DNA from 3 places in the Marinobacter sp. MBR-105 genome. Region 1 is predicted to be linked to each of the others. Evidence: predicted binding sites of a transcription regulator. Region 1 holds the regulator's gene; each other region holds the start of a gene.
The links. Region 1 encodes sigma-54, which starts transcription at its own class of promoters, with help from an activator protein. Its sites were predicted from a motif close to ANTGGCATNNANNTTGCTNT; they were not measured.

Region 1 (4,217 bases):
ACCGGCACGGCTCATCTGGATACGCCGAGAGCCCGGCTTTTCAGTGAGGGCAGCCCCGACCCTTGGCTCATTGAGTCCAATGAAGGTAGCCTTCAGCAGAACAATGAAAAGCTGGAACTTACGGGGAACGTCCAATTGACCCGACAGTCCGAAGGCCGCGAAGCCGTTCTGGAGACCGAGGCACTGACCCTGGACAACAGCAACGGCACCGTCTACACCGACCAGCCGGTGACCATCACCGAGCCTTTCGGCGTCACCCGCTCCACCGGCATGAAAGCCTGGATCAACGAACGCATTCTCGAACTCAACTCCCGGGTAGAGGGACAATATGAAACCGTCAGGTAAACGATCTTTCTGCCGGCCAGCGATTCTGGCCATGGCATTGCTGGCCGGCCCGGCATCGGCATTCAACCTGGATTCCGATATCCCCATAAAGGTCAGTGCAGATTCGGCCCGCCTGGATGAAAGCGCCGGAACGGCCGTTTACACCGGCGCTGTCGAACTGATTCAGGGCGAAACCCGGCTGGACGCGGATCGGGTGGTACTTTACCGCAACCAACAGGGTGTCAGCCGGATTGAAGCCGCCGGCAACCCCGCCCATTACCGGCAACCCGGCCAGGAAGGCGAAGGCACGACCGATGCCAAGGCCCTGAACATCACCTGGTCTGGCGATGAAAACCTGGTTATTTTTGAACGCCAGGCCGTTATTGAACAAGACGGCAACGTATTCCGGGGCGACGTCATTCACTACGACACCGTTCGCCGCGTTGTTACTGCGGAAGGCGGCACGCCATCCGACGGCGGCTCCGGCCGGGTGGAAATGGTGATTCAGCCTCGTAATTCAGCTCAATCCAGTGACGGGAAAGGTTCGGATGGCAGTTCTCAGGGCCAGTAATCTGGCAAAAAGCTACAAGCAGAAAAAAGTGGTGCTGGATGTTTCTCTGGAAATTCGCTCCGGCGAGATTGTCGGCCTGCTCGGCCCCAACGGCGCCGGCAAGACCACCTGCTTCTACATGATCGTGGGCCTGGTGCCTGCGGATCACGGCCGGATCACCATCGACGCCAAGGACATCACCCCGCTGCCAATGCATGGGCGCGCCCGCAAGGGCATCGGTTACCTGCCCCAGGAAGCCTCCGTGTTTCGCAAACTGACCGTGCGGGACAACATCATGGCCATCCTCGAAACCCGCAAAGGCATGAGTCGGGCGGAACGGGAGGCCAAGCTGGAAGAGTTGCTGGAAGAGTTTCATATTACTCACATCCGAGACAGCGTGGGTATGGCGCTATCCGGAGGCGAACGCCGCAGGGTTGAAATCGCCCGGGCGCTGGCCATGGAGCCCGCGTTTATCCTGTTGGACGAACCCTTCGCGGGCGTAGACCCTATCTCCGTCAGTGACATCAAGCACATTATCCGGCACCTGCGGGATAAAGGTATTGGCGTGTTGATTACCGACCACAACGTTCGGGAAACCCTCGACATCTGCGAGAATGCCTACATCGTTTCCGGCGGCCACATCATCGCCTCCGGCAATGCCGAAGCCATTCTGGCAAACCAGCAAGTGAAAGAAGTGTATCTGGGTGATGAGTTCCGGCTCTGACCTGATAAAACAGGGTTTATCCGAGGTCTGATTGTTTTGATGATCTGTAGCAAGTAAACTCGGCAAAAAACTTGCTTATACTGTTCACAGACAATGGCAAGTAACCAGCGTACAACATTTTTTTCGGCCTGTGCGCCGGCAAAGCAACAACCGGGATGCCCATGAGTTATGGATCTTGAGCCATGGTTATGAAAGCCTCATTACAGCTTAAGCTGGGCCAGAGTCTGACCATGACGCCCCAGCTGCAGCAGGCCATACGCCTGCTACAGCTTTCTACCCTCGATCTCCAGCAGGAAATCCAGCAGGCGCTGGAATCCAACCCAATGCTGGAAACCTCAGAGGACGATGAGCACCCTGAAGGCGACGAGCGCGAAGAGCACGAGCACAGTGAAGCTTCCAGCTCTGAGGCCAACCAGGACGACAGCCACCAGGACGCGAGCCCGGACTGGGACGAAACCGAGAACGGCCCTGACTGGTCGTCCGAGAACGATATTCCGGACAACATTCCCGATGATCTGCCAGTGGATACCGCCTGGGACGACATCTACCAGTCTGCCCCGGCTCCGGCCAGCAAAGGCGAAGACGAGCACGAATCGGATTTCGAAACCCGGAACTCGCCTACCGAAACCCTGCAGGATCACCTTGAGTGGCAGCTGAACCTGACACCTCTGAGCGAGCGGGATCAGGCCATTGCCCACGCGCTGCTGGATGCTGTGGATGAGCGCGGCTACCTGACGTCTGACATTGAGGACATTCACGCAGGCCTGCTGGACGAAACCGAAGAAGACCCGTTGGAACTGGACGAAGTGGAAGCGGTACTCCACCGCCTGCAACACTTCGACCCGCCCGGCGTGTTCGCTCGGGATCTCCAGGAATGCCTGCTGATTCAGCTCAACCAGCTGCCACCGGATACCCCCTGGCTGCGCCAGGCGAGACTGGTGGTTACCCAGTTCCTGCACCTGCTTGGCAACCGGGACTACGCGCAACTGTTACGCCGCAGCCGGCTCAAGGAAGACCAGCTGAAACAGGTACTGGCCCTGATCACCAGCCTGAACCCTCGCCCTGGCGATGTCGTGGACCGGGCCGAACCGGATTACGTTATCCCGGACGTTATCGTACGCAAACACGAAGGCCGCTGGCGGGTTGAACTCAACCCGGAAATCGCTCCGCGTATCCGGGTGAATGCCAGCTACGCGTCACTGATCCGCCGGGCTGACAGCAGTGCCGATAACACCTACCTGCGCGACCAGCTGCAAGAAGCGAAATGGTTTATCAAGAGCCTGCAAAGCCGGAATGAAACCCTGCTGAAAGTGGCCACCCGCATCGTTGAACACCAGCAAGGGTTCCTGGATCAGGGCGAAGAAGCCATGAAGCCTCTGATCCTGTCTGACATTGCCCAGGCGGTGGAAATGCACGAGTCCACGATTTCCCGGGTTACCACCCAGAAGTACATGCACACGCCCCGCGGTATTTTTGAGCTGAAGTACTTTTTCTCCAGCCACGTCAGCACCGCCGAGGGCGGCGAATGCTCGTCTACAGCCATCCGGGCGATGATCAAGAAGCTGATTGCCGAGGAAACCCCGAAAAAGCCATTGAGCGATAGCAAAATTGCAGCCATGCTAGGGGAACAGGGAATCAACGTGGCGCGGCGTACCGTGGCCAAATACCGGGAGGCCATGCATATTCCTCCCTCGAACGAACGAAAACGCCTGGTTTAAACTTTCGCCGGTGCAAGATGCACTGGCACGCAATCCGGCAAGCACGCCGGCAGTATGACAACAGGAGACGCCTATGCAACTCAACATTTCAGGCCATCACGTAGAACTGACTCCCGCTCTGAAGGATTACGTCAACACCAAGTTCGAGAAGCTGGAGCGTCACTTCGACCACATCAGTAACTGCCAGGTCACCCTGGAGGTCGAGAAGGTGCGCCAGATGGCGGAAGCCACGCTGCACGTGATTGGTGGTGAGATTCACGCAAAGGCAGAAAATGAGGACATGTACGCCGCAATCGACGCTCTGGTCGACAAGCTGGACCGTCAGATCCTCAAGCACAAGGAAAAGAACGTAGACCGGATGCACGGTAACGGCGGTCGCTGAAGCGCGAACCTTACCGGGTGTTTCATGAAACGAGCTGCGGCGGGGCTAACCGGCCGCAGCCTTTTTTTTACGGACATGCAGTCGATCCATGAGCGAGCCATCCCTGACCATCGACAATATTCTTGCCCCTGAACTGACCCTCTGTAAGGTGCCGGCCTCAAGCAAGAAACGTGTGCTGGAGTTCATCGCTGAACGGATTCACTTTCAGGATGAAATCCTCAGCGACACCCAGATCTTCAACAATCTGGTCTCCCGCGAACGGCTGGGCAGCACCGGTATCGGTGAGGGTATTGCCATCCCCCACTGCCGACTGGAAGGCCTGGACCGCGTCATCGGCGTGCTGATGACTCTGGAGGAACCGGTAGACTTTGATGCTATCGATAACCAGCCGGTAGATCTGGTGTTTGCACTGATCGTCCCCAAAGAAGCCACCAGTGAACACCTGGAGTTACTGAGCCAACTGGCGGAGCGCTTCAATGACAGCACTTTCTGCGCCCGGCTGCGCCAGAGTGAAGATCC
Region 2 (4,217 bases), on a different contig from region 1:
GTCTCAGGTTGTGTGTCTCAAGCTCCCTGAGTTCGTGCTCTGTCATCAGTTCACCGTCGAAATGCCTGGCCGGCGGCATGGGTTCCAGCGTGTGTCTCGCGACAGAATCCGGACCCTGCAGGTCCAGATCCAGCCGGCCATCGGCTGTGATCACCTGACGTTCAATAACGTTTTCCAACTCCCGAACATTGCCTGGCCACGGGTAAGCTTTGAGCGTTTCCACGTCCCGCTCCCGGAGTGCCAGCAGTGGCCGGTTGAATTTCTGGCACGCCCGGTTCAGAAACTCCTGGGCGAGAATGGGAATGTCCTCGATACGTCGGCGCAACGGCACCGACTCAATAGGGAACACATTCAGGCGAAAGTACAGATCCTCCCGGAAGTTCTTGTCCCGGACCTCGGTTTTCAGGTCGCGGTTGGTGGCGGCAATGACACGAACGTCCACGGCTCGGGTGTGGTTTTCCCCCACGCGTTCAAACTGTTGATCCTGCAAGACCCGCAGCAGCTTGCCCTGGAGCTCCAGTGGGATCTCGCCCACTTCATCCAGAAAAAGGGTGCCCCCATCGGCGAGCTCGAAGCGGCCAACCCGGTCGCTGACGGCTCCGGTAAAGGCGCCCTTTACATGGCCAAAGAACTCACTCTCAAAAAGATCCTTGGGAATCGCTGCGCAGTTTACCCGGATCAGGGGTCGATCCCGCCGGCTGCTTGACTGATGAATGGCCCGGGCAATGAGTTCCTTGCCGGTACCAGATTCCCCGGTGATCAACACGTTGGCATCGGTTGGGGCGACCATTCCGATTCTGCGAACGATGGCTTTGATAGCATCGCTCTGGCCTAAAATTTCGTGAAAGTGGTATTCCGCACTGAGTTCTTCCTGAAGATAGGCGTTTTCCATTTCAAGGCGGTGCTTCAGGGTTTCCACTTCCTCCAGTGCTTTTTGCAATTCCTTCTGAGTCTCAAGCCGGGCAGAGATATCGCGAAACACCACCACGGCACCAACCGGGTGGCCATTGTCTATAATGGGCGTACTGGTGTATTCCACCGGAAAGCCGGTGCCATCCTTGCGCCAGAACCAGTCCTCGCCAACCCGTTTTACACTGGCGTCCCGAAACGCGGCATAGATAGGGCATTCTTTCAGGGGGAAGATGCTGCCGTCTTCGTGGGAGTGGTGCACCACCCGGTGAATCACCCTTCCCATCAGCTCGTCAATGCGCCAGCCCAGCATGCGTTCCGCTGCCGGGTTGGCAAAGGTCGTCCGTCCCTCGGCATCCACCCCGTAAATGCCTTCGCCCACCGCGTGCAGGATCAACTGGTTTTCCCGCTCCATGTCCTTGAACAGTTCTTCTACCCGCCGCCATTCCAGCAGGCCACCCCGGTGGTAGTGGTTGGCGTCGTGTCGTTCCCGCAAGGTGCGCAGCTGGCGCCGGTCCCGAAGCAGTAGCAGGAGACTCTGGGATTCGGCTTCACCCACTCGCGAGGAAGAAATCTCCAGTTCCACGTTGCGCCCATCCCGATGCTGCAGGATGAAATCCCGGCTCCAGCCATGACTGCGAAACAGGGTTTCCTCGGTAAAGGCGATGAGCTGAGGCCGCTGGTCGGTGAACAGGTGGGTACAGGGAGTGCCAATCAGTGACTGTCTGTCGGTTCCGACCAGCCGCCCCATGGCACTGTTGGCAGCGATGACGAGATCGCGCCCGGCATCCACCAGCAGCGCCGCCTCCGGCAGGTGGTCAATCCAGCTGGTGGTACTGGTGGATGTTATCGCGGCTTTGATTGTCATCGGGTTGTCCTTTCTCTGGCCTGACAGAGACAGAACAAACCTTGTGCCAACTCTGAAATTTCGTAGTGGAGGCTACGAAATATCGTTAATTACGAAAGTTCGTAATTGGCAGGAAGCACCAAAGAAAAATAAAAGCAATATAAAACAAGGTGTTAAATATTTTTTTGGGGTTGGCACAAACCCTGCGATATCTCCTCCAGAACGTGTTGTCGGCCCGGGAGCAGATTCTCTCCGGGAGCCGAGCCACCACTTTACTGCACCGCAAGAGTGCATAAACGACCCGTACTTCAGGAGAGTGCCCCATGACGACAAAGAGCCTTGGTAATCCGTTTGATGGAGACAAATCGCTGATCCACGCCAAAACCTGTGGCTGCCCGGACTGCAAGCCCGGCCAGGACGCCCCGGCAATGTCGCTGGATCTCAAATCTTCCGTCAGCAGGCAGGACGCATCGGAGGCGCCACTGAATTCAGAAGAGATGATGGACCGAGCCATCGAGAGCGCCGTTGTCCGCTCCGTATTCGGCCACAACGAGCACAGCCGCCGCAGCTTCATGAAAATGATGGGGGCGGGCACCGCCGCTGCGCTGCTGGGCAGCGTGTTCCCGATGGAGAAGGCCAAGGCCGCAGTGAAGGAGTCGCTGGGCAAGCTCGAGAAAACCAAACTGAACGTCGGCTTTGTACCCATTACCTGCGCCACGCCGATCATCATGGCTCACCCCATGGGCTTCTATGAGCGCTACGGCCTGGACGTGACCGTAACCAAGACCGCGGGCTGGGCGGTGGCCCGGGACAAGTCCCTGGCCGGCGAATACGACGCGTCCCATATGCTCACCCCAATGCCCCTGGCCATGACCATGGGTGCCGGCTCCACACCGGAACCGTTCATCATGCCGGCCGTGGAGAACATCAACGGCCAGGCCATCGTGCTGCACGTGGACCACAAGGACAAGCGAGATCCCAGGCAGTGGAAGGGCTTCAAGTTCGGGGTGCCGTTCGAATACTCCATGCACAACTTCCTGCTGCGTTACTACCTGGCCGAGAACGGTATCGACCCGGACAAGGACGTGCAGATTCGAGTGGTTCCGCCACCCGAGATGGTGGCCAACCTGCGTGCCGGTAACCTCGATGGCTACCTGTCACCGGACCCGTTCAACCAGCGTGCCGTGTGGGAGAAGGTGGGCTTCATTCACATGCTTACCAAGGATATCTGGGAAGGCCACCCCTGCTGCGCCTTCGCCTGCAGCCAGCAGTTTGCGACTCAGAATCCGAATACCTATGGAGCCCTGCTGCGCGCCATCATTGATGCCACCCAATACTCCAACAACCCGGAGAACCGCAAGGAAATCTCCGAAGCCATCGCGCCCAAGAACTACCTGAACCAGCCGGTCCCGGTCATCCAGCAGGTGCTGACCGGGTACTACGCGGACGGCCTGGGCGAGGTGAAGAATGTGCCGGATCGGATCGATTTCGATCCGTTCCCCTGGCATTCCATGGGCGTGTGGATCCTCACCCAGATGAAGCGCTGGGGCTACATCGAGGGCGACGTGGATTACAAGGGCATCGCCGAGCAGGTCTACCTGGCCGGAGAAACCGGCAAGCTCATGGAGGAGATGGGCTACAGCGCGCCGGACAAGACCTACAAGACCCACACCATCATGGGCAAGACTTTTGATCCGGACAGCGCGGAAGAGTATGCCCGCAGCTTTGCCATCGGGAGGGTATAACCATGGCTTCCCTGAACATACGGGCGGCGTTGCTGTCGGTGTCGTTCCTGATTGTGGCCCTGGGGCTATGGGAAATGGCAACCCAGCCGCCGGAAGCCCAGACCGGAATGAGCGAATACGAAATGCTCATGGGTGGCGCCGACCAGGAATCCCGGGTACCGCCACCTTCAGCGGTGATCAAGCTGGCCTGGGCCGAGCTGTCGAATCCGTTCTACGACGCCGGCGCCAACGACAAGGGTATCGGCATCCAGCTGGCCTATTCGGTGTACCGGGTACTTACCGGCTACCTGGCGGCCATGGCCATCGCCTTGCCCCTGGGGTTCCTGATCGGTATGTCTCCGCTGATGTACAAGGCCCTGAACCCCTACATCCAGGTTTTGCGGCCGATTTCGCCGCTGGCCTGGATGCCCCTGGCCCTGTTCATCATCCAGGACTCGGACGCCTCGGCCATCTTCGTGATCTTCATCTGCTCGATCTGGCCGATGCTGCTTAACACCGCCTTTGGTGTGGCCAATGTCCGGCAGGATTGGGTGAACGTGGCTCGAACCCACGAACTGGGGCCGATCAAAACCGCGTTAACCGTGATTCTGCCGGCGGCCGCGCCCACCATCCTGACCGGCATGCGCATCTCCATCGGTATTGCCTGGCTGGTCATCGTGGCGGCGGAAATGCTCGTGGGCGGCACCGGCATTGGCTACTACGTGTGGAACGAATGG
Region 3 (4,217 bases), on a different contig from region 1:
CTGAGTGTGGATGACTCAGCGCCTGCAATCGGCCGGCCCGAAGGATACGAGTTGATCGATGATGAAACGCTAGAGCAGGTGGCCTACGACTATGCGCCTGAGTCGCTGACAACCAGCGAGCCGGTGGTCAGTGAAGGCTTGTGTTCACATCTTCTGAAAAGCAACTGTCCAGTGACCGGCCAACCCGACTGGGCCACGGTATTGATTCGCTATTCCGGGAGGAAGATTGATCGGGCAGGGTTGCTGCGCTATATCGTGAGCTTCCGTCAGAAACAGGATTTTCACGAACATTGTGTTGAAACCATCTTTACTGACTTGATGGCGAGGTGTCAGCCAGAATCCTTGATGGTGTGCGCCCGTTACACCCGGCGTGGTGGCCTGGATATCAACCCCTGGCGCAGCACGTGTGCTGAAGATGGTCCGGGGCCGCGGTTGGTTAGGCAGTAGCAGGCTCGGCTATTCGGTATCGTCTTCCTGACGCAGTCGGTCGGCTGCGTCTTCGAGGGCGCTGAGTATGGCTTTGCGCTCCCGTTCGGTGACCTTATCGGAATCCAGGTACATGGCAAAGCCGCTGTGTTCGTGTTCCAGGAAGCTACGGTGAGGCCCCATGTCGCGCCGGAAATCCACCACCTCGTAGATGGGCACCGGCTTGCCAAAGCCTTTTACGGTAATCTCGCCCTTGTCCCGGCACATAATGCGGTCTTTGATCAGCGAGAAGGTCTCATACGACACCAGAATCTCGCCTGGTTCCGCCAGGGACTCCAGTCGGCTGGCGAGGTTCACTTCCTTGCCGATAATGGTGTAATCCATCCGGTTTTCGGCGCCGAAGTTACCAACCGTGGTGTAGCCGGTACTGATGCCCATGCGGATTTCCAGGGGCGTCTTGATGCCCAGGCTGCGCCATTTCTGGCGCATGATCTTCATGTGTTTGCGCATCTCGATGGCCATGGACACACACGAGAACGCATCTTCTTTCTGGCCGCGACTGGTCGGATCGCCAAAGAACACCATGATGGAATCGCCGACAAACTTGTCGATGGTGCCGCCGTATTTCAGGGCGACCTCTGACATTTCGTTGAAGTAGTGATTCAGAAGCTCGGTAAGGGCTTCCGGCTCCATCTCCTCCGACAGTTCAGTAAAGCCTTTTATGTCTGAGAAAAACACTGCCAGTTTCTTGCGCTGGGTTTCAAGCCGAACATCCCGTTCCCCGGTAAAGATGGACTGCCAGACCTGAGGCGACAGGTATTTCGAGAGCTTGTGGGACAGGGCGATGGACTGTTCCCGCTGGTTCTGAATCTGGGTCTTTGCCAGCAGCAGGGCCCGGGCCTGCTGGTGTGAGTAATAGGCGGTAACGCAGATGTACGTGCCTGTGGCCAAAATGGCGACGATGCTGGTGAGCAGGGGGGCTTCCAGATTGGCGGCGGTGCCGGTTGCCGCCACTGTGGCGGCCATGGCGGCAGACATGAGCGCTGTGCCGAACAACCATTGCCTGACGCCGCCCACGATCAGACAGCTGAACATCAGCATCAGGACAACCGATACCGACGGAATGGCGATCAATCCGATCAAGCCAATAAAGCTGCCTCCGATTATGCAGTCGAGGAACAGCATTTTTTGCCGAATCCGGGCTGAACGTCGCAGGAAGGTTCGCCGTGTAAGCACGTGCGCGAGGTGTGGCCAGATCAGAGCGCCAGCCACCATCCAGAGAAGCAATTGGGGAAACACATCCTGAAGGACACCCGTGACAATAATGGCGGCAGTGGCGGTGTAGGCCAGTATCCGACCGTTGTAATCGGGCATCGGTGGAATCGCCACCGTGTGGTCGTAGATGTCGCCTTGCCCCAGCTTGCCGGTATTGCCGGTTATGCTGCGTAATTCAGCGGGTGCGCTCATCATTTTCAGAACCGGATCCTTCCGATAAGTATGTCGCTCATTGTATGCTGCCGATTCTTTATAATTGTTGGTTTGAACTACGACTAAAGATTAACAGCATTACGTAGAACTCACAATTCATCGGGGCCGCTTCCGGCCCAACCGAAAATCATGCAACCAATCAACAGCGAGACTGTATGAGTTCGATAACCCGTTTTATTCTGGATCGTGCTTCGGAGCCCCGTTTGCAGGCACCGGCACCACCGGTGTCTGTGGTTGATCAGGCCTTCCGGTGCGCGGCCCGGGCCCCGGATCATGCGTTGTTGAGGCCCTGGCGTTATCTCGTGATAGAGGGGGAAGGCCTGGCAGCTCTGGGCGACCTGTTTGCTGAATGCTGCCCGCCGGACGCTTCTGATAAGGAGCGTGAGAAGGCCCGGAATGCTCCGGCTCGTGCACCCATGATTATTGTCGGTATTGCGTCGCCCCGTCATCATCCGAAGGTGCCGGAGGTGGAGCAGGTAATGTCGGCAGCGGCCGGTATGAGTTTTATCTCCCTGGCGCTGAATGATGCCGGCTACGGCGCCATGTGGCGAACCGGGCCTGTGGCTTATCATCCGTCGCTGCATGACGGTCTTAGGCTGCTGCCGGGCGAGTCCATTATCGGTTTCCTCTATACCGGTACCGTTGCCAGTGAGAAACCATCGGTGCCCCGGCCCGATACCAAAGAGTATGTCTCAAGGTGGGCCGCGCCAGGGCGCACTTCCCCCTGGCAAGTCTGAGCCTCGATCAGCGGCAAGTCCGCCTGGGGAAACCCGTTGCCGCCCTCGTTGCGTTTAACCGGAATTTGCCGCTCATTTATTAGACAGCCCTCTTCGAAGCCCGCATTACAGCGGGCTTTTTCAATTCTGGCACTCTGCTTGCTTTAATCACTTCAGAACGCAAAACCGGCAAGTTCACAGGTTCAGCCTGGTCGGTGCAAAGATCTGGAGGCAGTAATGGCTATTACATTCGACAAAGCGCTTGGTATTCATGAGCACGCGCTGCAGGCGCGGGTCAAGCGGGCCGAAGTGCTGGCGAACAACTTGGCAAATGCCGACACCCCGGGCTACAAAGCCCGCGACGTGGATTTCCAGGCGATGATGCAGAAGGCGCAGGATTCCATGACGGGCTTTGGTATGACCACGACCCACAGTGGCCATATGGACACCTCCAGCCCTGGCGCTGACGGCGAGCTGCTGTACCGTACCCCGCACCAGCCATCAATTGATGGCAATACCGTGGATGCGCAGGCCGAGCAGACCCGTTTCATGCGCAACGCCATGGATTACCAGGCCAGCTTCCAGTTCCTGAGTAGTCGGTTTTCCGGCCTGACCAAGGCGCTGAAGGGCGAATAAGCCGCAGTCCGTACGAGATTGAAGGAGATTGTCATGTCACTGGGTAACATTTTCGACATCGCCGGTTCCGGCATGACCGCACAGTCACTGCGGCTCAACACCACCGCGTCTAACATTGCCAACGCAGAAACCGCCAGTTCGAGCACGGATACAACGTACCGTGCCCGCAAACCGGTGTTTGCCGCTATTCAGCAGGCCATGCTGAACCCTGATCAGCAGGGATTTGGTATTGGTTCCGAAGAGGGGGCCGGGGCAGGTGTTCGCGTTGAGGGGATTGTCGAGAGCGATGCAGAACTGCAGATGCGCTATGAGCCGAATCACCCTGCCGCGAACGAGGAAGGGTACGTTTATTACCCCAACGTGAACGTGGTTGAGGAAATGGCGGACATGATGTCGTCGTCCCGCAGTTTTCAGATGAATGTGGATGTCATGAACACCGCCAAATCCATGATGCAGCGAATTCTGACACTGGGTCAGCAGTAACAAGTGAGGATTAAGCCATGAGTGCAGTGAATTCCGCAGCCGCCTCAGACGTGCTGAGCCAGTACCAACTGAACCAGGAGGGCAAGACCCCTGGTGGCAACGAGCTGGGTAAAGACGCGTTTATGGAGCTGATGCTGGCGCAGCTCAAGAATCAGAACCCACTGGAGCCGCAGGACAACGGCGATTTTATCGCCCAGTTGGCCCAGTTCAGTTCACTGGAAGAAATGCAGAATCTGTCGGGCAGTGTCGACGATGTGGTTGGTCAGTTCCGGTCCAGCCAGGCCTTGCAGGCCTCGGCGATGGTAGGCAAAACCGTTCTGGCACCCTCCAGTGTGGGCATTCTGGGTAGCGAAGGCGAGATAACTGGCACCATTCAGGTGCCGGCTTCCACGGGTGGGCTGCGACTGTCGGTCATGAATCAAAGCGGTGAGTTAGTTCGCCAGATTGATATGGGCAGCAGCCAGGCTG

Region 2: a site for sigma-54 is predicted at 1,809-1,828, ahead of ACSSVV_RS16275 (sigma 54-interacting transcriptional regulator). Genes of this name have one in related genera too.
Region 3: a site for sigma-54 is predicted at 2,777-2,796, ahead of flgB (flagellar basal body rod protein FlgB). Genes of this name have one in related genera too.

What each region holds. Positions count from the first base shown of each region.
Region 1 covers NZ_JBRJHG010000008.1:123,973-128,189, reverse strand. Annotated here, with positions in the region: gene lptC (LPS export ABC transporter periplasmic protein LptC) at 1-345, shown strand, start outside; gene lptA (lipopolysaccharide transport periplasmic protein LptA) at 329-895, shown strand; gene lptB (LPS export ABC transporter ATP-binding protein) at 873-1,598, shown strand; gene ACSSVV_RS11185 (RNA polymerase factor sigma-54) at 1,787-3,316, shown strand; gene hpf (ribosome hibernation promoting factor) at 3,390-3,698, shown strand; gene ptsN (PTS IIA-like nitrogen regulatory protein PtsN) at 3,787-4,217, shown strand, end outside.
Region 2 covers NZ_JBRJHG010000015.1:22,674-26,890, forward strand. Annotated here, with positions in the region: gene ACSSVV_RS16275 (sigma 54-interacting transcriptional regulator) at 1-1,777, opposite strand, end outside; gene ACSSVV_RS16280 (ABC transporter substrate-binding protein) at 2,080-3,501, shown strand; gene ntrB (nitrate ABC transporter permease) at 3,504-4,217, shown strand, end outside.
Region 3 covers NZ_JBRJHG010000003.1:99,439-103,655, forward strand. Annotated here, with positions in the region: gene queF (NADPH-dependent 7-cyano-7-deazaguanine reductase QueF) at 1-447, shown strand, start outside; gene ACSSVV_RS05150 (adenylate/guanylate cyclase domain-containing protein) at 457-1,896, opposite strand; gene ACSSVV_RS05155 (nitroreductase family protein) at 2,070-2,651, shown strand; gene flgB (flagellar basal body rod protein FlgB) at 2,868-3,266, shown strand; gene flgC (flagellar basal body rod protein FlgC) at 3,300-3,749, shown strand; gene ACSSVV_RS05170 (flagellar hook assembly protein FlgD) at 3,767-4,217, shown strand, end outside.